4 regions of the Parabacteroides sp. AF14-59 genome follow, and region 3 is predicted to be linked to each of the others. Evidence: riboswitches for the same ligand, from Rfam matches in the RefSeq annotation. Region 3 holds a riboswitch; each other region holds the start of a gene.
The links. Region 3 has a riboswitch for cobalamin ahead of DWW23_RS07365 (sirohydrochlorin cobaltochelatase). Riboswitches for the same ligand answer to the same signal wherever they lie in the genome.
Positions count from the first base shown of each region.

Region 1: another riboswitch for cobalamin. It lies ahead of DWW23_RS18265 (TonB-dependent receptor); the one in region 3 lies ahead of DWW23_RS07365 (sirohydrochlorin cobaltochelatase).
Region 2: another riboswitch for cobalamin. It lies ahead of DWW23_RS22315 (porin family protein); the one in region 3 lies ahead of DWW23_RS07365 (sirohydrochlorin cobaltochelatase).
Region 4: another riboswitch for cobalamin. It lies ahead of nrdD (anaerobic ribonucleoside-triphosphate reductase); the one in region 3 lies ahead of DWW23_RS07365 (sirohydrochlorin cobaltochelatase).

Region 1 covers NZ_QUHH01000018.1:116,835-122,756, forward strand. The annotation lists gene DWW23_RS18250 (DUF6383 domain-containing protein) at 1-448, shown strand, start outside; gene DWW23_RS18255 (hypothetical protein) at 714-1,004, opposite strand; gene DWW23_RS18260 (O-acetylhomoserine aminocarboxypropyltransferase/cysteine synthase family protein) at 1,112-2,392, opposite strand; cobalamin riboswitch at 2,512-2,715, shown strand; gene DWW23_RS18265 (TonB-dependent receptor) at 2,847-5,198, shown strand; gene DWW23_RS18270 (hypothetical protein) at 5,217-5,922, shown strand, end outside.
Region 2 covers NZ_QUHH01000028.1:54,653-60,574, forward strand. The annotation lists gene priA (primosomal protein N') at 1-1,843, opposite strand, end outside; gene DWW23_RS22315 (porin family protein) at 1,913-2,506, opposite strand; cobalamin riboswitch at 2,772-3,039, opposite strand; gene DWW23_RS22320 (right-handed parallel beta-helix repeat-containing protein) at 3,087-4,565, opposite strand; gene DWW23_RS22325 (RagB/SusD family nutrient uptake outer membrane protein) at 4,670-5,922, opposite strand, start outside.
Region 3 covers NZ_QUHH01000005.1:25,411-31,332, reverse strand. The annotation lists gene DWW23_RS07375 (bifunctional aspartate transaminase/aspartate 4-decarboxylase) at 1-1,318, opposite strand, end outside; gene aspT (aspartate-alanine antiporter) at 1,499-3,196, opposite strand; cobalamin riboswitch at 3,337-3,533, shown strand; gene DWW23_RS07365 (sirohydrochlorin cobaltochelatase) at 3,658-4,572, shown strand; gene DWW23_RS07360 (PepSY domain-containing protein) at 4,591-5,922, shown strand, end outside.
Region 4 covers NZ_QUHH01000004.1:271,050-276,971, forward strand. The annotation lists gene nrdD (anaerobic ribonucleoside-triphosphate reductase) at 1-1,811, opposite strand, end outside; cobalamin riboswitch at 1,934-2,142, opposite strand; gene pgk (phosphoglycerate kinase) at 2,309-3,580, opposite strand; gene DWW23_RS06960 (NEW3 domain-containing protein) at 3,904-5,058, shown strand; gene DWW23_RS06965 (ABC transporter ATP-binding protein) at 5,062-5,802, shown strand; gene DWW23_RS06970 (ABC transporter permease) at 5,795-5,922, shown strand, end outside.

The DNA.
Region 1 (5,922 bases), on a different contig from region 3:
TGGTGCTGCTAATGTTACAGAAGAAGGTGCTGGAAACTCATTCTTGATCGAATCTAACAGCCATGATGGTATATCTATCGCTCCTGAAAAAGCAGCATGGATCAAAATGCAGAATGGTTGCATCGTATTGACAGATGAAAAATCTGAATTCAACAATGCTAAGACTGGTGGTGACGGTGCTCTGATTTTCAATGTTGAAAACATCGAAAACGACGAAATGGCTACAGATACTAAAGATATCACAACTAGCGACGTAACTGTTATCGCTGGTAAGGGTGACATCACTATCAAGGGTGCTGCAGGTAAGACTGTTACTATCAGCAACGTTCTTGGTCAGACAGTTGCTAACGCAGTTCTTTCTTCTAACGAAGCAACAATCTCTGCTCCTGCAGGTATCGTAGTTGTAGCTGTTGAAGGTGAAGCAGCTGTTAAAGCAATCGTAAAATAAGAATAAAGAATAATTAAATAGAAAAAGCTTCTCTGCTCTTCCCCTTTTGGGGAAGGGTGAGTAGCCTGTGAAGGTGAACAGATTGGAAGCGTAATTTTAGTAATAAAAATAAAATAAAGTTCATCCGTGAATATCCCTGCGAAGAGAGAAAATGGATAAAAAACAACCCCGGCGGTATTTGTTACCATCGGGGTTTTGTTTTTGAATAGCTCCCGGAAACGGAGTTCATTATGTTTAATAGGATTTCGACCTGAACCAAGTCTGTTTATGGCAGCAATAGCCATTTCCAGATAGGAATCACATGTATGGTAGTGCCATTTTCATGTGTAATAGTTCTCTCTTCGTCTTTGGTTATAATATACATCCTTTTTAAAGGATAAACATTGTTTAATTTGATCAGACCTTCTACTTCCCGTTGATAAGTGGCTTCATCTTGCAGGGAGTAACTTACCTGATAGGCTGTCTCTATTTCCGGAATAATGAAATCAACCTCTATATTCTGGTTGTAGAAATAAACTTTGTTGCCATATTGTTTATATAGATGTATAGCGACCATAATAGGGGTGAGATGTTACAAAGATAAGAAATCGTTTTGTATAGAAGACGATTCTTTGTTAAAATCGTCTTCTATACAAAACGATTCTTTGTTTTACTTGGGGGCTTTTACTGATTCAATGCCTGCTCGATATCTGCAATGATATCGTCTGCACTTTCGATGCCGACAGAGAAACGGATCAGGTCAGGAGCAATACCAGCTTCCTTCAACTGTTCGTCTGTCAACTGACGGTGCGTATGGCTTGCCGGGTGAAGCACACAAGTACGGGCATCTGCTACATGGGTAACGATAGCAGCCAGTTTCAGGCTATCCATAAACTTAATGGAAACATCGCGTCCGCCTTTCAATCCGAATGACAGCACACCGCATGAACCGTTCGGCAGATATTTCTTTGTCAACTCATAATACTTATTACCTTCCAGATCCGGATAGTTCACCCAGGCTACTTTGTCGCAATTCTGAAGCCATTTAGCAACAGCCAACGCATTTTTACAATGCTGTGGCATGCGCAGATGTAAAGTCTCCAAACCTAAGTTCAGCAAGAATGCATTCTGTGGAGACTGGATAGATCCCAGGTCACGCATCAACTGGCTGGTCGCTTTGGTGATATACGCCATCTTACCGAATGTCTTTGTATAAGTCAATCCGTGATAAGACTCGTCCGGCTGGCAAAGGCCCGGATATTTGTCGGCATGTGCTTCCCAATCGAAGTTACCGCTATCGACGATACAGCCTCCAACAGCAGTTGCATGTCCATCCATATATTTAGTTGTAGAATGGGTTACGATATCTGCTCCCCATTCGAACGGACGGCAGTTGATCGGTGTGGCAAACGTATTATCGACGATCAATGGTACCCCATGTTTATGGGCGATATGAGCGAACTTTTCGATATCCAGTACCATTACTCCCGGATTGGAAATCGTTTCGCCGAACAATAACTTTGTATTCGGACGGAATGCCTTACTGATCTCTTCTTCACTGGCATCCTGATCGATGAAAGTACATTCGATACCCAGTTTCTTTAACGTGACGGACAATAAATTGTATGTACCTCCATAAATACCGGTAGCACTTACGATATGATCGCCGGCTTCGCAGATATTGAAACAGGCAAAGAAGTTAGCTGCCTGTCCGGATGAAGTCAACATGGCTGCAACACCACCTTCCAGAGCTGCTATCTTACTGGCAACAGCATCGTTGGTCGGGTTTTGCAGGCGGGTATAGAAATAGCCGCTCTCTTCCAGGTCGAATAATTTCGCCATCTGTTCGCTGGTTTCATACTTGAAGGTAGTACTTTGATAGATTGGAAGTACGCGCGGTTCTCCCTTTTTCGGTTGCCAACCACCTTGTACACACAAAGTTGCCGGCTTAAATGAATTGCTCATATTATTAAATGTTTGCTATGTAATTGTTTCTGCAGACAAAAGTAAAGAATAGTTTGTTCCATTCGTACAAATCAGCGATCATTTATAAAAAATAGCTTACCGTTTAAAAATAATCTTTACCTTTGTACCCGAATTTTGGTGTCACGATTCCATTTCTACGGAAGAGTGATGAAAAGGGAATCAGGTGAAAATCCTGAACAGACCCGCTGCTGTAAGCTCCGCCAAAGTCTTTGAACACGACTCAATCCACTGTTCGCAATGAATGGGAAGGACGTTCAAAGATGGAGTAAGTCAGAAGACCTGCCAGAATAATAGTTGAAGGCTTTCGGGAAATAGGGCTGAAAACATATGAGTAAGAGCTTTTCACTATATTATTGGGGCTTTGTCTGTTCATGTGTTCTATTTTATTTCATCGGGAGCATACAGTATAATAACGGTTAACAAACTTGATGAAATGAGAGGTTTCATACATGTCCTTTTTCTATTTATTTACTTGTTTTCTGCCAATCTGTCGGCGCAGAATAAAGTGACTCTTTCCGGTGAAGTCAAAGACCAGGAGGGTATTCCGCTTTCTTCGGTGACAGTTGCCCTGGAGAATACGACGGTCGGTACTTATACAAACGATCGGGGATATTATTCCTTGACTGTAACTCCGGGAAGACATACTGTTATTGTCACTTCATTAGGGTATAATACGATAAAGACCCAGATCGATCTCCGTAAAAGTAAAACAGTGGATTTTACAATGGAGGAAAACTCCGTTACTCTGAATTCGGTGGAGGTATATGGCAAATCGAAAACCCAGAAGATCAAAGAAAGTGCTTTTTCAGTAAATGCCCTCGATATAAAGCCGCAGATCAACTCATTGAAGAACCTCAATGAGATCGTGAACCGGACAACCGGTATAAAGATCAGGGAGGAAGGTGGAGTCGGTTCCGACTTCGATCTTTCTATTAATGGGTTATCAGGCAATTCCGTCCGTTACTTTATCGATGGGATGCCTCTGGATACAAAAGGAAGCGGTGTCTCGCTGGCAAATCTTCCTGTCAATATCATTGACAGGGTGGAAATATATAAAGGGGTAGTTCCTGCCAGCCTGGGTTCGGATGCTCTGGGGGGCGCCATTAATATTATTACCAGTCAGGAAAAAAAGAATTATCTGGATGCTTCTTATGGTATAGGTTCTTTCCATACTCATAGAGCTGACCTGAATGCCCAATTCGTAGAACCGAAGACCGGATTGATCATCAAGCCGACCGTCGGTGTCAATTATTCCAAGAATGATTATAAGATGAAAGGTGTCGAGGTATGGGATGAAGATAGCCGTAAATATATTGAAGTCAACCGTAAACGGTTTCATGACGATTATTTTTCCTTGTTAGGACAATTGGAAGCAGGCTTTGTCGATAAAGCGTGGGCAGATGCTTTCTTTGTTTCCGGATCTTATTCCAAAATAGATAAAGAAATACAGACAGGGTCTATCCAGACAAAGGTGATCGGTAATGCAGAGCGTCATTCCGATGCCTGGAATGTATCAGCCCGTTATCAAAAACGGTTTGAGAAAATCAATACGAGCGCATCGTTTTCCCATACCTGGGACGCGTCGCTTACCGTCGATACTGCTTATCGTATCTATGACTGGAACGGTGATTTTACTCCCTCATCCCGAAACGAGCTTAATGGCCGTGGACGTTCTATGCGTCATTACAACCGTCCAATGACTATTTTCCGCGGAGGTGTCGATTATGCGATCAACCGGCATCATTCAGTCAGTCTGAACTATCTGCTTAACCGTACCGGAAATAAACGCCGTGATGATGTCGACGAAACTTTTGAACCGACCAACGATGTACTGACCAAGCATATTCTCGGATTGACTTACAATCAGTCTTTTTTCGACGGAAGATGGGAGAGTACTGTTTTTATTAAAGACTATATAAATGCAACCTCTATCGGACAAAACGATCTTGCCTGGATAACCGGTTCGGAGGATGCCAAAGGACATTCTTCCAACAGTTATTGGGGAGGCGGTTTGGGGCTACGTTATACATTTTGGGATGCACTGGCTGGAAAGGTTTCTTATGAACATAGTGTGCGTCTTCCTTTGTCGCGTGAGCTGCTCGGAAACGGAACGACCATCTATCCCAATCTCGCCCTTCATCCCGAAAGCAGCGATAATATAAACCTGGGCCTTTTTGGTAACTGGTATCCTGCTTACGGTCATTCTTTCTATTATGAGGTCAACGGATTTCTCCGCTTTGTCGACGATTATATTCAGGCAACCGTATCGGAAAAAGAAGGTATGATGCAATACGAGAATATTCCGGCTGTACATGTGAAAGGTATTGAAGGGGAAATGCGCTACAACTGGAAAAACAGCTTTCAGATAATGGTCAACTGTAGTTATAACGAAGCACGCGACCAGAAGAAATATAAAACCGACGGTAAGCCTTCGGCTACTTATAATAACCGTGTGCCTAATCGTCCCTGGGTGTATAGCAATGCTGATGTGAGCTATACATTTCACAATCTGGCGCAGAAGGAAGATAACCTTCGCATCGGATATTCCTGGCAATGGATACATTGGTTTTACTTATCATGGGAAGCATACGGAGCTCTTGAAAGCAAGTCGCGTATCCCGACTCAGAATGTATCGAATCTTAATGTGACCTATTCATGGATGAAAAGACGCTATAATGTGTCATTGGAATGTAGTAATCTGTTTGATGCTACGGTCTATGACAATTACAAACTCCAGAAACCCGGTCGTGCATTCTTCGCTAAATTCAGATTATTCATTAATTAATAATTTAAAAATTATCAAATGAAAAAGTTTCAATTACTATTTTGGGCATTATTAACGACATTGTTTACCTTGTCTTTTAGTGCTTGTTCTGACGATGATGATCCAACTCCGGAACCGGAGCCTACTCCTGAAGCGCAAACCTATCACTTCGATATCTGGATTGCTCTGGATAAACACGGTGGTATGGGACGTGACGTACAGACTCTTGTCAAGAGTATCGATTCTTTGAAGGCTGGCTCTCAGATGATCAGCTTTGAAGGAGATGGAACGGAAGTTCATAGTGTTATGTCTTTGGAAACTATTGTCAAAGGGAAATACTATTATCAGGTTCCTGTATCGGGTGATCGTTTTTCCAAATATACACTGTCGAATAATAAGATCAATGTTATCCAGGAGCAGAAATTCGGTACAAATACGTACGATACCCGTAAATATACACATGCCTGGATCGATGATAATACGCTTGTGATCATGGCTTCTAACGGAGATGGAGATAAAATCATCTGGACGAAGCTGAATACGACCGATATGACTATTATCAAGGAAGGTGTTCTTGATATCCCTCTTCCTGAAGGAGATAAATTATTCTCAACTTCAGGTATTCTGAACTATCGTAAAAGCGATAATAAACTTATTTATTTCTATTTGGGTAAGAAAAGCAAACGTGGAGATACAACACCTTTCTTCTTTACAACTGTGATCAATGCTGAAACAATGGCCGTTG
Region 2 (5,922 bases), on a different contig from region 3:
TACGCTCGTAAGCCGTACGGGTACGGGCTGTGTCGAAATCCAGCCGCTCGACTTTTGCCGCCGGAAATAAAGAAGCGATCTCCTCCTCCACCTTTTCCGTACCGAATCCCATCATTTTTAACTCAGCACTCTGACATTCCGGACAATGCGGCGGTAACTGAATAGTATATCCGCAATAATGGCAGACCAGTTGATTATGGTATTTATGATAGGTCAGGCTGACATCACAATTCACACAATGAGGGACCCAGCCGCAACTCTTACATTCGATCATCGGAGCGAACCCACGCCGGTTCTGGAACAGGATAGCCTGTTCGCCACGAGCAAGCGCCGCATTTACCTTTTCAACCAGCAAAGGAGAGAAAAGCGTATCTTTCATGATCTTTTTACGCTTCAGTTCTTTTATATCGGCAGTTATGATCTCCGGCATCAGGCAATCACCGAAACGGGAAGTCAGTTCTACCAATCCATATTTACCGGTCGTTGCATTGAAATAAGAGTCGATCGAAGGGGTCGCAGACCCCAACAATGTCTTTGCCCCGTGCATCCCCGCCAATACGATAGCAGCATTACGGGCATGGTAACGTGGTGCCGGGTCTTGTTGTTTATAGGTATTCTCATGTTCCTCATCCACAATGATCAGCCCCAGGTCCTTGAACGGAAGAAAAAGAGAGGAACGTACTCCCAGTACGACCATCGGTTCTCCCCCATGAAGCAGCTTATTCCAAACCTCCACACGTTCATTGTCGGAAAATTTGGAATGATATACCAGCAACTTGTCTCCGAACAACTTAGCCAACCGCTCCGTGATCTGGGTCGTTATAGCGATCTCCGGAAGCATATACAAAACTTGCCGGCCCATCTTCAACACCTCATCGATCAGACGGACATAGATTTCAGTCTTTCCGCTCGAAGTAACTCCATGAAGCAAACAAACCTCTTTGGAAGTAAAAGTATCATGTATCTCGTTATAGGCTTTTTCCTGTGCCGGACTTAGCAAACTAAGCGACTGCAACCGGCATACCGGGACTTGCAAACGTCCGACTTCTTTCTCATAACTCTCCAGGACTCCTCGTTTCAGCAAACCTTCCAATATAGCAGATGAACAGCCACTGTGCTCCAGCAATTCTTTTCTTGAAACCTCCTTACTCAGAGCAGGGTTTAAAGCATGACTTAAATCGAGAAAACAAACCAGCAAAAGTTCCTGTTTTTTTGCCCGCTTAAAATCGGCAAAAACCTCCTGTAAACGTTCCTCAGTAGCATATTCCTGCGACAACCGGATAAATGTCTGCATTTTCGGAACAAACCCTCGTTTCATTTCTTCGCTGACTTCAACAGCTCCACGAGCCATCAAAGAAGCCACAACCGGTACAACATTACGCAATCCGGTTCTTTTCTCCAGTTCCGATACAGTTAATTTGAGTACACCTTTGAAGGCATCCAGTACTGCTTGTTCATTGGGGCGCAAAGGACCGTCTGCCTCAAAATCAGCATTATAAGTCACAGCCGTTTCACTTTCCAGTTTTAACCCGGAAGGTAAGGCTGCTTTATAAACATCTCCCAGTTTACACAAATAATAAGAGGCTATCCATTTCCAGAAACGAAGTTGCGGCCTGCGCAACACGGGACTTGCATCCAGCAAGGCATAGATCTCTTTTGTTTCAAAATCCGTATTCGGCCTACGTTCATGCACATCCATGACAATCGCTGTGTAATAACGTTTCTTACCGAAATGAACAATGACCCGGCAACCGGGAGTTACGGCAGCCTCCAGGTCCGCAGGAATGCTATAAGTATAGCTATTTTCCAGCGGCAGGGGTAGTATGACATCTGCATATTTCATTTACGATGCCAAAAGTAACAAAAAAGGCCGGACTGTTAAAGCCCGGCCCTTCATATCTTATGTCTGTTATCAAAACAAAATGGCAGCTGTAATAGACCATCCGCGGTTCTTGGCATTCAGGTCGAATTTCTCAGAACTATAGTTATCGGTTAGTCCCAAACCGTAATTTACACCGATCTGCAAATGACTGATCAGTTCCGCACCTACACCGAAGTTAAGGCCTGCACTAAAGTTTTTCGCTTTTATCTGATCTCCTAAAACATCCCATATTTTATCCCCTCCTACACGGAAACCGACATACGGACCGGCAGAAAGATAGGCTTTGACAAGAGGAATACCGAATTTCCATTTCAGATTTACCGGTATATCGAGATAATCTGTTTTCATACTTGTTGAAGAGGCCGATCCTTCCGCTTTCATATCTACTCCTTTCTGTGAATAAAGGATCGCTGCATCCAATCCTATTCCGACCAGAGGAATCGTTGTTTCGATCATCGGACCGATCTGGAAACCTGTCACGTTATCCGCTTTCAGTATATCGGAATTCAGATGAACGGACGATATGTTTAAACCGCCTTTCACCCCAAACTTCAGCTGGGACTTGGCCGGTACGGCTATGAATGCCATCAAAATAATCAAAACTAAACCTGTAACCTTTTTCATATTGCCTGTTGTTAATTAATTACTGTTTGCAAATAAACATACTTTTCCAATAATAAACAAGTATTCCAGCCTTACTGTTCATTCATTAAAAAGAAAAGCATGCACCGGACACGGAGCTCATCCCGCAAACCGATCCATGCCTCTTTTCCTAATTATTATGGCAAAATAATTAAAAACAAATACACCAGGACAACGACAGGATGAACGGGAGTAAGAATATAGAGGCAGAATTGCCTTTTGTTCTCTTCCGGCCTTTCCTCGAAGCCGTCGAAATAATATGCCTTGCAGGTCTTCTGACTTACTTCCGGATCGGGCGCCTTCCCAACTTTTGTCAGTTGACAGTTGATAGTTGACAATTGACAGTTAAACTGTCCACTGTCCACTGTTATCTGTCAACTCCTTCGTCAGTGGCATGAGTGTTGCCTTATCCGTTATGAAGCTTACAGCAGCGGGACTGTCCGGGATTTTCACCCGATTCCCTTTTAATCCTTTCCTGCGAATACAGGCCAGGAACAATGCATGCCGCAAATATAGAGAGTTTTTTCGGATTATCACAACGAATGCCTATTTTCGTTAGAGACTATTCTATTTTAGCCTGATCGGTGCTTTGTTTCAATCGATCCAACACTTTCTCCCGCAAATATTCGGGAAACTCCTTATGGAATGGAAAGCTGGATAGTAAATCTAATTCTTTTTCAACAGCGGAAGAATCTTCAGGCCTGTCGATAAAATTGCCATAATAAGTGTTACCTTCAAATTTGGTATTAATGCTATTACCTGTCACAAACTTATATTGCAGTTCATCGTTCATGATATAGAAGATATTCCGCTTGAAAACCGTATTCTCCGCCCAGGGACCACCCCAGTTATCCATCACGAGCACTGAACGATCTATATCGGGAGAAGGCTTTTTCATGATAACGATTACGTTATCCTCAATAGCCGTCTGTTTAGCCGGTCCGGAAATATGGATTACCGGAGAGAACCAACCCGGACGAGTCGGATACGGACGCAAACCGTCATTAATACTTACATTGTGGCGGATAATCGTATTTTCTGTACCTATATTATACGGCTCTCCCAAAGAGTTACCTTCATTACAAACCATCACAAAACCTCCGGCATTATCGTGGCTGAAGTTATACTGGATAAGCGTATTACGACAGTTGTAATCCGAATCGAATCCTTGTGCATCCCACTTGGCAAACTGACCGCTTACTTCGTTGAACTGGATAATTGTATTATCACAACTCCACGGCCATATCCCGGCTGCGGCATCTTCAATCCTTAACAGATCAGGACTGTCCCTCACCACATTATGTTCGACCAATGCACCATCACAAGCGATCGGGACAATCCCATCCCCCGGAACTTGTTCGATCAGATTCCCCCGGATAACGACATTCAAACTCGGGAACCATTTATCACGACCTGAATTTCCATTTCCGGTAATGCCATTTCGATGACAACGATAGATATGGCAGTTCTCAATCAGTAAATCGACAAAACGGGTCGGTACTTCTTCTCCACCGTTATGCCAGTAAATACCGTTTCCTGCTCCTTCATTCTTAATACAACTACCGTTCACATCATGAACAGTCAGGTTCTTTAAATGGATATGGTGAACATCTCCTTTATCCCAGGCGTAAATAATCACTCCGTTTCTGCCCGGATCCGGTTTTTCCCCTTTATTTGTTATCTCCAGATTATTAACCTCCCAATATTCGAGACCTTCAAGCAACACTGTGTGTTGCTTGAGCCCGTTACCATGTAAAACGGGCTTTTTGCCTTCTTCATAACTACTGACAATGACAGGCATTTCTTTACTACCACTACCTTTCGGTTCAAACTGTCCTATGTATTCCGTACCCGATTTGAACAAGATACGGTCACCCGGTTCGAACATCTGTTCATTCAGTTTTTTCAAACTCTTCCAGGCGGTTGAAGGTGAATTTCCTGTGTTGCTATCATCACCCGTCAGACTATCCATATAAAATGTCCGCGAAACAGGACTACAGGCACATAGCAATAAAGCCAAAAGCAAAGTGCATATTTTCATCTCTAATTAATTTATTTGTTAACCAATATTCAAAAGGGGATGTAAAAAGTCCATGTTAAGGAACCCTGATAACAGGACTTTAATACATCCCTAAACTTATCATTTTACCAATCCGGATTTTGATTCAATAGTGTATTTTTAAATAATTCAGCATTCGAAATAGGATATAAATACATTCTGTCATTCCAGGTCCGCTGATCGACGAGTTGACGAGTGTAAATCAAATCATTCCCTTTCTTTTCTATTTTTACCCCATAAATATCCATCGTCTGATCAGCGATCTTCCATCTTCTGACATCCCAGAAGCGATGATCTTCGAAAGCCAGTTCTACCTGACGTTCGTTCCGTATCCTTTCCCGGAAGTTATCCGTAGCAACACCCGGCATACCGGCACGCGTCCTGACCTGATCGATGGCTGCACGAGGCGATAAAGTAAATGTATTATCCGTATAATCCGGATTACCATACGCCTCATACAACGCTTCCGCATAATTGAGCAATACCTCTGCATATCTGAAAAGGACCCAGACATGGCGGCCGGTCGTTGTATTGTTCGGATCCAGGCTAATAGACTCCAACACATACTTTTTCAAATAATAGCCAGTAGGAGTCGCCCCGTCGATAGGAGTCCCGTTTTTACCACCGATGAATGTTTCAACCGTTGCATTCTTGAAAGTCGATCCATTATATAACACGGTCTTGAACAAACGAGAGTCTCTTTTTTCCGGATTATATATGTTACTGACATGCTCCGGATTCTTCCAGTCGAACCGGCTGCCGTCACTCATTTCAAAGGCATCTACCAGATTTTGTGAAGGGCAGGTTCCCGAGTTTCCCCCTTCGTATCCTATCGGGAAATTCAGCTTCTCAAAATTGTTGGAATTACCCTGCCGGGTTTCCAGGATCAATTCTTTTGAAGACAAATTATTCCAGCTACTTTCATCAACCAATTGATACCACCCTTCAGATTCAGATTTGTCAATCAATTGCTTAGCTGCTTTTGCCGCTTCCACCCATTTCTCCTGACTGACAGCTCCCGCATATAACGGGCTGGCTGCATACAGCAATACTCTCGATTTCAGTGCCATGACGGCTCCCTGCGTGATACGGCCGGTTTCAGCTCCCGGCATATCTTTGTATGATACCGGTAATTTATCGGCAATCTCATTACATTCGCTGACAATAAACCCGATTACTTTTTCAAAATCTGCGGGTGTCACCTTATTCGCGTCTTCCAATTCCAGACAGTCCGTTATCAGAGGAACATTTTTATAACGCTTTGCCAACTCAAAATAGTAGAATGCACGTAAAAAACGAGCTTCATAAGGATAATACTGATACTGTTTCATTAAAAGCG
Region 3 (5,922 bases):
TATGCAGGCGTTCATGGATAATTTCCACCATTCGCGACTGATACAGATTCTCGGTATCCAGGATAGAGAAGGAAGCAAACAAAGCCATCTGTGTCTGTTGCGGCAGGGAAAGACCGGCTGTATGATTAAGTGCAACCTGGCGGCTGTCGGCAACCATACGGTCGATGAACTTCATCTTCGACGGGTCGAGCATGATGCTGCTGTAACGTTTTGTCAGTGCTGCTTTCTTATCGTCCGGTAATTCAGTGATCATCCGGTCGTAAATATTCTTTTCGTGTAAAGAGACTACAGCCAGACGCCAGCCTGTGGCTCCGAAGTATTTGGAGAAAGAATAGACACACAAGGTGTTGTCCGGCAATTCCGCCATCAGGGAACGGAAACCGGGAACATAAGTGGCATACACATCATCGGTAATGATCATCAGGTCGGGATTGTAATTGGTTACGATATCGACCAGACATTCCGTCAGTCCGTGTGTCAGTGCGTAAGAAGGCGGGTTACTCGGATTGACGATAAAGGCAGCCTTAACCGATTTATCTTTCAATATATCCAGGTCCTTTTCCTGATACTGCCAGGTATGATAGCCGTCACCCGTCATTTTCAATGCATGTATTTCTGTTACATCAAACAGGTAACGTGCCTGTTCGGGTATTTCGATATACGGTGTAAAGACCGGGGCGAACAAGACGATCTTATCTCCTTTATTCAACAGGAAGTTCTGTTGCAGGGAATCAAAAATGTAACACATGGCTGCCGTTCCGCCTTCAGTAGCAAACAGGTCGAATTTCCCTTCAGGGGGAAGGTTGTTGCAAAGAGCCTGATCCAGATAGTCACGGACTAGGACTTCCGTATATTTCAAAATACGGTCGGGGATCGGATACTGATCACCTATTACACCTTCCGCCCATTCATGGACAAGATCATTTTCATCGACACCTTTTTCACGTACCATATAATTATAAGTATCGCGTAAAAGCTTGGAACCCGGCGTTCCCTCGTGCTTGTCGAGGAACTCCCGGAAACGATAGGCAATACTCGGTTTCTGGGGAACACCGGCAAGGCCGACCATTCCATCTTCCAGCTTAGTCCCCCGGCGGCATTCTTCCAAGCCGAACTGACCAAGCAGGAAAAAGGCTTCGCGGGGTGTGGTGGCGATCCAGTTTGGGTTGCCGCGTCCGGCATTCAACATGATGTGTGTGCTCTTACGTGCACTTTCATCGGCCAGGTCGATCAGGATATCTTTTAATTCGAATGGACTGATCTCCGACATCTTCTTTTCGTATTCACGGGTAACTACGATTTTCTTTTTATCTTCCATATTATATATAATGTATAATTAATGCTTGTTTTTACCAGATTTACTCTTATGAAAAGAGTATGTTCTCTCCTAAGCCGAAGCCAGTGCCACTCTAGTGGCAGAGTTATGCCATAGTAATGGCAGAGTTGTGCCAAAGGCATGGCAGAGTCTTGCCACAGTAATGGCACTGGCCCGTTATCCCTACATCAACAACACGATTACTACTCCCCAGATAATTAAAAGAGTATTACCTACCGCATAGGTAACAGTATAACCTAATGCCGGTGTCTGGCTCTCCACCGCATCTTCCACGGCACCGAGGGCGGCAGTTGTCGTTCGTGCACCGGAAGTACAGCCAAGAGTGATGGCCGGATGGAATTTAAAGAGATAACGTCCCATAAGGACACCGGCAATCAACGGGATAGTCGTTGCCAAAGCACCGATAACAAACAGGCTCACCCCTACTTCCTTAAATCCGGTCACAAAACTCGGACCTGCCGTAATCCCGACCACGGCAATGAACATATTCAGTCCGACATTATTCAACACCCAAAGCGAAGGCTCCGGAATGCGTCCGAATGTCGGATGTTTGGAGCGAAGCCATCCGAATACCAACCCGGCAATCAACGCCCCGCCACTCGTACTCAGGCTGACAGGAATATCCCCGAAGTGGATAGCCAGCGAACCGATTATACCACCGATAAAGATACCCAACCCGACAAAGATCATATCCGTCTGGTTCGTAGGTCGATCGGCGTATCCCAAAGTAGCAGCCGCCTCATTCACTTCCAGCTTTGTCCCGACCAGTTCGAGCATATCGCCCGGATCGATCCGGGTCGCAGCCAATACCGGAATACTGATCCCGGCACGTTTGATACTCTTGATACTGACACCATGCATCACCTTTTCCTTGCGGAGTTGTGCCACCGTCATGCCTGCAAACTTCTTGCGGGAGATCAATACAGGTAATGTCTCTGCGGGGAAATCCAGCAAATCGATATCATTCACTTCATCCCCTATCCAGTCTTCCTCACCGATCACAAACTCACGCCGTCCGCTCAAGACAACTTCATTTCCTTTCTGGAGCATCAGGTCCGGCTTCACATCATAAATAACATTATTGATACGGACACGCTCCACAAACAAGCGGCGCCCCTGCTCTTCCAGATAATCCTCCAGTTCCTGTACGGTCTTTCCGGCACCGAACCAGTCATTGCTTATCTTATAAGCCCGGAAAGTGATAGGACGTGCTGCAGGCATAAATCCGGGCTGCTCACTTTCGTCATCATTTCCCATCCTGGCTTCCAGTTCTTTACAAGCCTTTTTCACGGATGCCAGTCCACCCAGCAGACGGGGAGCCACGTCACTCATGATCCAGGCAGAACCCGCCGTACCGAAAATATACGACACGGCATAAGCCACCGGCATCACATTGATCATAGCCGTTTTATCAGCATCGCTCAGGCTTCCCTGATTGATCGTATCTTCCGCTACTCCCAATACGGCCGAAATAGTCTGTGAACCGGCCAGTAACCCGGCAGCTTCGCCCGCATTATATCCCATCAGTTTGGCAAGAAGGAAAGGAATGAACAAACAGAACAGGCACATCAATGCTGCAAAAAGCATCTGCGGAAGCCCTTCCTTCTTCAGTCCCCGAAAGAACTGTGGTCCTACACTGTAGCCGACAGCAAACAGGAACAAAAGAAAGAATACCGATTTAATTGGTGCACCGATCTCTATATGCAATTGTCCGATCAATACTCCGACCAGTAGAACACTGGTAACTGTCCCCAAAGAAAACTTCCCTATTTTAAATTTACCGATCCAGAAGCCCAATGCCAGTGTAAGAAAAATGGCCAGTTCCGGATAATGTTTGAGTAAATCTGCAAACCACTCCATATATTAATTGTTTGGCGTTAATATTAAGACATACGATATGTCCGGTTTTATTGTGGTAAATGGAACAGTATCCACAAGGAAGTTGTTCCGGCCGATTCAATTAAGAGAATATAAAATCCATCTTATTTTAAATAATTTTCTATCTTTGTCCCCGCTTTGGTGATACGATAACATTCCGTTAATCGTATAAAAGGGAATCCGGTTTGAATCCGGAACAGTGCCCGCTACTGTGGAGCCCGATAATAAGGAAAGCATTCTTACACCACTGTCCGATACAAGGATGGGAAGGTCGCTTTCCGGGCAAGTCAGGAAACCTGCCAAGGTTTATTTATATCGTATTCCCCCGGGGTCAGGAGAATGATAAAACATACGGACAATCTCTTTTTGATAAAAGAAAATGTTTACCGACAGCCGGTATTGTGGCTTGTCGTATTCGTTCGTTACCTTTTAATTTACATTATATGAAACATTTACTATTACTTATTGCTTGTATGCTCGCACCTATGTGCTGGGCACATGACGGCGAGAACTTCAAGGCATCCGACATGCTGGCCTCCATGCAACCGGGTGACAAAGCCGCCTTATTAATGGTACATTTCGGTACCACGTATGACGACACCCGTGCTCTCACCATCGACGCGATCAACCGGAAAGCGCAAGAAGCCTTCAAAGACATGGAAGTACGCGAAGCCTACACTTCCCGCATCGTGGCACGCCGCCTGAAAGCCCGCGGTATCGAAAAACTGAATCCGGTCGAAGCACTGGAAAAACTGAAAGCAGACGGATATACTCATATCCTCATCCAATCTACAAACATTATCGAAGGGGTGGAAATGGAATCGCTTCGCAAAGACATTGCACCGCTGGAAAAGAATTTCAAAGAGGTACGTATCGGCAACCCGCTGCTTTATACACCGCATGACTTTGAAGATGTGATAGCAGCCGTAGCAAAGAACGGAGCCAAAGAAGGCGCGACGGTTCTTGTCGGACACGGAACGTATACACCAGCCACGGCACAGTATGCCATGATGGATTATATGCTGCAATCCAAAGGATATACCGATTACCATGTAACCACCGTAGAAGGCTATCCTTCTTTCGACGATATGGTAGCCAAACTGGATGCCAGCGGTGTAAAGAAAGTACTGCTGATGCCTTTTATGTTTGTAGCAGGCGACCATGCCAACAACGATATAGCAGGCGATATGAAGCAGGAACTGGAAAGCAAAGGTTACCAGGTGTCTGTCTTTATGCAGGGATTAGGACAAAATCCGGACATCCAGAAACTATTCATCGATCATGCCAGGTTTGCGGCCAAACATAAAATGGTCAATATCACTGAAAAGAAAAAACAATACGCTGCTGAAAAGGACTAAGTTCAAGCACAAAACTAAATGTTCAGAAAAATACTAAAACTTACACATAAGATACTCGGATTACTTCTGAGTATCTTATTTCTGATGTGGTTTCTTTCAGGTATAGTAATGATCTATCATTCATTTCCCAGAGCATCACAACAGGATAAATTAGAAAGGCAACAGGTTATCGACGGAAATTTGCCGGATATGGAAACTCTTCTGTCCGTTCTTCCCGATTCAGCACAGGTCCGTTCACTCTCCATGGAAATGTATTTTGACCGGCCTGTGGTTCATTTCCGGGGAAAGAATACGCCCGAAACACTCTATGCAGACTCTCTGCAACCAGTCGAAGCAATAAATGACGAAACTATCAAGCGGACTGCAGCACAATGGTGCTCATCTCCGATCCTGCGTGTGGATTCGATGTATAAGCTGGATCAATGGATTCCTTTCGGACGGTTGCGCGAAGAGTTCCCCATCTATAAATATACATTTGCGGATGATGGCCGCCATGAACTCTATATTTCTTCAAAAACAGGGCGCGTCCTGCAATTCACCGACAAAGACCAGCGCTTATGGGCGTGGCTCGGAGCCATTCCCCACTGGGTTTACTTCACATCGCTCCGCCAGAATCAGGTTGCCTGGATCAACTTCGTGAAATGGAGTTCCGGCATCGGTTGTATCATGTGCCTGGCAGGATTGATCCTTTCCATACAACTGGCCTGGCGCAACCGCCATAAGAAGTTATTTTCCCCTTACAGGAAAAGATGGTTCAAATGGCATTATGTCAGTGGATTGATCTTCGGTATTTTCACCATTACATTCGCTTTCAGCGGAATGATGTCGTTAATGGATATTCCCGACTGGATGAAAAAAGCTCCGAAAGAAAAGCAGGATATGTCACGCCGCATCCCGTGGGGCGGATCGGAAGGACGTTTTGTCGCCTCTGCCTATCATCTGGATTACCGGAAAGTACTGGAGGCGGTCGACAGTGTAAAAAGCATCGAATGGGCAACCTGGCAAAAGTATCCTTACTACAGGCTTACCACCGATTCGCAAACAATCAATATCGATGCGACCGATACAACAGCAATCCGGATTTTCCTCCTGACCGAAGATATGGTACGAAAAGAGGCGGTTAAAATGTATGGAGACAGCATCCCCTATAAATTAGATTTACTTACGGAATACGACCAGGATTATTACGGACGCAAGAAAGATCGTACGCAGTTGCCGGTCTACCGTATCATCGTCGACGATGAAATGCATACACGCCATTACTATCAGCCGGAAACGCTGATGCAGCGACGGGTAGACGATGACGGCCGGTTACGCCGTTTACTTTACAGCGGTCTTCACAGTCTCAAC
Region 4 (5,922 bases), on a different contig from region 3:
GCCGAACCACCGGTCAGATGCTCGATATAACGTCGGCCATGGATACGGAACTTGTCGACAACGTTGAGTGTCGTGTCTTCCACGATATAGAAATAGCTGTTATAACAATCGCGGAATGTCTGATACCCCGCTTCTCTGTCCCATTTAGCATGTTTTACTCCTACATTTTCGGCAGGAATCATTTCGCAGTTGAACAAGACCTCTTTATTACGGTACTTTTTGTTGTATTTTTCTACCATGCCGAGTATTTCTTGTACAAAAGTTTCATATTTAGGGTTGTCATTGATTTCGATACCCATAAACTGGGCAGCTTCTACCAATCCGTTCACCCCGATCGTAAGATACTGGCGGTTCATATTAATATAACCGGCATCGAACAGGGGGAGCATGCCTTTGGATTGTAACTGTTTCAGATTCTCGTTGTAGGCCAACTGGACTTTATGTACGAGATCGATTACCTCTTCCAGAAAGAACGGATAAAGTATACCGGACTTCACAGCATGTTGTATACAACGGTTCAGGTTGATTGTCAATACGCTTTTAGAACCGGTAGATACCCCTCCGGCTCCCAGCGTATAACTGAAACCGTTGTCCTGTATCTCGTTGCGCAAACGGCAACAACTGCTTAACGAATCGGCATTATCGCTCATGTAAGTGAAGAAGGAATGTCCTTCGGCATACATCTCGGCCGTAAAATCCCCGTATTCCTTATCGAGTACATCTCCATCTTTCGACAGGAGCGCCATAGTCTCGACCGGGAAGGTCAGGACGTTGCGGGTACGTTCTTTGTTGAACCATTTCATGAACCGCTTTTGCAACCAGTTTAACGAATCCCAGTCGGGCTTGTTGCCGTCAGGGAATACAAAATTCTCGAAAAGACTGTTGAAATAATATTTGTCATAATAGGCAATGTTCCAAAATACAGCCTGGAAGTTTCTGGCACCGGTCGGCTGGTTGATGGAATAGACTATTTGTTCGAAACAGTCTGTAATCATTTTGTCTATTGTACGTTGTTTACTGGACGAGTCTACCACATCATCAGCGTGCCGGTAATAATCTTTTCCATACTCCAATCCGACGAAATAATTCATATACATCAGAAACTCGGGAGTTGCACATGCACCGCTCAACATGCTTGAAACAATGAATACCATATTGATGAAACCACCACAGAAAGATTTCAGATTGGTTGGGGCTGTAGAGTTGCCTCCCACGGAAGCTGTACCGCTTATCAGCCAAGGATACATGGTTATACTGGCACAATAGTTGGCAAGGTTCGTTTCATCATTCTTATAAATGAAATGGTGATTCAGCAGTTCCAGGTAACGGTCCGATACTTCTTTTCCGTACATATCTTTCAACCGGTCTGTCAGCAGGCGGCGGTTCAGGCGGATAAAGTTCGATTTCGGTAACTCACCTATCAGTGTGGCGATATTTTTATTCTCTACATTGGCATTAGCGTCGTATTTACTTCCGGTAGCCGGATTGGATGCATCACAATAATCCAGTAGAAAGCGCAGTTTATCCCTAACTTCCCGATCTTCCAGATGTTTCTGCCGGTATAGCATATATGACTTTGCTACCGCATAATAATGTTCTGCCATCAAAGCAACTTCCACCTGGTTCTGAATATCTTCCACACTTGTCCCTTCGCTGACACTGATGCGGCTGAGGATATTGGTTATTACTTCCTGGGTAGCGAAACTACCTACTGATAAAAATGCTTTAGCTATTGCATTTTTGATTTTGTCAAGTGAGAATACTTCTTTTTTACCATCTCTCTTGACAATAAAAATCTCCGTGCTGATCATACTTTTTATTTAAGATTAAACAATACTTCTGTTCATGCAGTTCCGCAATGATTCCCGGAGATAAAGTGATAAATGGATCTTATAAAGGATTCATACCACTGCTTTTCACCCGAAAGCGCTGGATTCTGTCTGATTGAAATGGCAGGTCTTCTGACTTGTTTCTGTTGTAACACCTTCCCGGTCTGAGACCAGTGGTATACAGAGGTTACAACATTTTTCCTTTGCAGGAATAAAACTTACAGCTACGGGGATAGTCCCTGATTTTCACAGGATTCCCTTTTAATCTTCCTCACTGAATTGTGATTCGGAAACCATTGTCGATAACAAAGATATGAATTAATTCAATATTGCAAGGAGACATATATGGCTATGTTATTCTTCCGTAATATATCCCGGATGGGATATTATGAGGTAGTGATTATAAAACAAGAAACTCCGGTGAAATCACTTCACCGGAGTTTTATATTTAATTAGGATATTATAAACAATATCTGAAATTATTTGTACGGTTCGCCTTTAACAGCAGCGATACCCGGCAGAACTTTGCCTTCGATAGCTTCCAGTAAAGCACCACCACCTGTAGATACGTAAGAAACTTCGCTTGCAATACCGAACTTGTTAACGCAAGCAACAGAGTCGCCACCACCAACAAGAGAGAATGCACCGTTCTTAGTAGCTTCAACGATAGCGTTACCTACTGCACGAGAACCGTCAGTGAAGTTTTCGAATTCAAATACGCCTGTCGGACCGTTCCAAAGGATAGTCTTAGACTTCTTGATAACATCAGCGTAGATTTCGATAGTCTTAGGACCGATGTCAAGACCTTCCCATCCGTCAGGAATTTCGTTAACATTAGCATATTTTGTATTTGCGTCGTTGCTGAAAGCGTCAGCAATCTTAGCGTCGACAGCCAATACAAGGTTTACACCTTTTTCTTTTGCTTTCTTCATCAGGTCAAGAGCCAGATCCAACTTATCGTCTTCAACGATAGAGTTACCGATCTTACCGCCCATAGCCTTTGTGAAAGTATAAGTCATACCACCTGTTACGATCAGATTGTCTACCTTGTTCAACAGGTTTTCGATGATTTCGATCTTAGAAGAAACTTTAGAACCACCCATGATAGCAGTAAACGGACGAGCGATGTCGTTCATTACTTTTTCTACAGCTTTTACTTCTTTTTCCATCAGGTAACCGAACATCTTGTGGTCAGCATCGAAGTAATCAGCAATCAGAGCTGTAGAAGCATGAGCACGGTGAGCAGTACCGAATGCATCGTTTACATAGCAATCTGCATAAGAAGCCAATCTCTTTGTAAATTCTTTCTGGCTTTCTTTTACTGCTTTTTTAGCAGCTTTCTTTTCGTCGTCTGTTGCATCTTCTGCCAAACCTCTTGGTTTGCCTTCTTCTTCTGCATAGAAACGAAGGTTTTCCAGCAATAAAGCTTCGCCCGGTTGCAGAGCAGCAGCCTTAGCGCCAGCTTCTTCACCAATACAGTCGTTAGCAAACTGAACTTCTACGCCCAGTAATTCAGATACACGACCCAAAATATGTTTCAGTGAAAATTTATCAGTAACGCCTTTCGGACGGCCCAGGTGAGAACCTATGATTACGCTGCCACCGTCTGCCAGGATCTTCTTAAGTGTAGGAAGAGCGGCACGAATACGAGTGTCGTCTGTGATGTTGAAGTTTTCGTCCAATGGAACGTTGAAGTCAACTCTAACAAATGCCTTTTTGCCGGCAAAATTGAAATTGTCAATTGATTGCATAACTCTTGTATTTAAATTTCTGTATAAAATGTCTTTCTTAGCGCTCGCAAACTTACACAAAAATATTTTATTTCAATGTTACATTTGCAGAATAATTCGGTCTGTTTAGCATACAAATGGCTTCTTTGGGGGGTGTCTATATATAATGTATAAGGAAAAGTTCGTTTGTTATCGCATTCATGACAGAGATTTACCGGATAGGAAAGGGGGGAACTTTTATGATAGCTTTTTTTTAATTCTTTTAAAAGTATCTAATACTCTCAGTATATATATTTGCCCCCGGCTAATAAGTAATCATTTTTGTATACTCTATAAAAATCATTATGAAAATGCAAATTAACTGTTTAAACCTATTATTTGTACTGTTATTGGGAATAATCCCTTGTAGTAAAGTCCACGCTGGTGATTCTGAAAAGAGCGTGATGTTGTACACTCCCTATACAAAAATAGCGGTTCCGCCGGGGGAGTCGATCGATTACAGTATTGACGTCATTAACAAGAGTGACGAAGTGAAAAACGCGACTATCTCTGTCGAGGGAATGCCTCGGGGATGGAGTTATGAAGTAAAGTCCGGGGGATATTCGATCAGCCAGCTTTCGGTCCTTCCTGATGAGAAGAAGAATTTTTCCCTGAAAGTGGAAGTGCCGGTGAAAGTGAATAAGGGAACTTATAATTTTACGGTTTCGGCCGATGGTATGGCTAAGCTTCCGCTTACGATTACCGTTTCCAAGCAGGGAACTTATCAGACTGATTTTACAACAACTCAGCCGAATATGGAGGGTAACTCCAAATCTACTTTTACCTTTAATGCAACGATCAAGAACCGTACTGCGGAACAACAGCTTTATGCCCTGACGGCTGAAGTAGAAAGAGGTTGGAATGTGGTATTCAAACCAAATTATAAGCAGGCGACATCTGCGCAGGTTGAACCGAATGCTACTCAAAATATAACGATCGATATCAATCCTCCGGCTAATGTTGCTGCCGGTAGCTACAAAATTCCTGTTCATGCTTCTACCGGCTCCACTTCTGCCGATCTGGATCTGGAGGTTGTGATAACGGGTTCATACGAAATGGAGCTATCCACACCAAGAGGTTTGCTTAGTTCCGATATCACAGCGGGAGAAACAAAAAAGATCGATCTGGTTGTTAAGAATACAGGTTCGGCAGAGTTGAAGGATGTGCAGCTTTCTGCAAGTAAACCGGTCGACTGGGAGGTGACCTTCGATCCTGCCAAAGTGGTAAAGCTGGGAGCCGGACAGACAACCAGTGTGATTGCTACCGTAAAGGCTTCTAAAAAAGCGCTTCCCGGCGATTATGTGACGAAGATGGAGGCCAAAACTCCGGAGGTGAATGCTACAGCCGATTTCCGTATTTCTGTGAAGACCCCGATGATCTGGGGATGGGTCGGTGTCTTGATTATTGTTTTGGTATTGGGAGGTGTTTATTATCTGTTCCGCAAATATGGAAGGAGGTAAGCCATGTGTCAACCTGTTATTGAACTTACCGGACTGACAAAGAAGTATGGTGATTTTACTGCGGTGAACGATTTGAACCTCCGGATAAACAAGAAAGATATATTCGGATTGCTAGGGCCTAACGGGGCAGGGAAGTCGACTACGATCCTGATGATGTTGGGTCTAACGGAGCCAACTGCCGGTTCAGTGAACGTTTGTGGTATAAACTCTACAACACATCCGATCGATGTGAAACGGATAGTCGGTTACTTACCGGAAGATGTCGGCTTTTACGATGATATGACCGGTATTGAGAATCTCGTATATACCGCACAGTTGAACGGTATCCGGAAGAATGAAGCCAAGGAAAAGGCAGGGCAATTATTGGAAAGGGTAGGGCTTGCCAATGAAGGAAAGAAGAAGGCTGGTAAATATTCAAGAGGTATGCGTCAGCGCCTGGGCTTGGCAGATGTTCTGATAAAAGAGCCTGAAGTGATTATTCTGGATGAACCGACTTCGGGAATTGACCCTTCCGGTGTGCGTGAGTTTATGGATCTGATCCATCAGCTCAGTAGCGAAGAGGGATTGACTGTTTTGTTTTCTTCCCATCATTTGGACCAGGTGCAGCAGGTTTGTAACCGGGTTGGCTTGTTCTGTAAGGGGAAACTGCTGGCAGATATTGAACTGACCGAACAGCAGAAGAGGGAGCATGGGCTCGATGATATTTATAATCGTTATTTCGAAGGAGGTAAAGATCATGAATAGAGTGTATCATCCATTTTGGGTTATTGTGAATAAAGAGGTGTCCGATCATGTAAGGAGCTGGCGGTTCATTATCCTGATCGTCATTATCGCTCTGACTTGTATGGGGTCACTGTATACGGC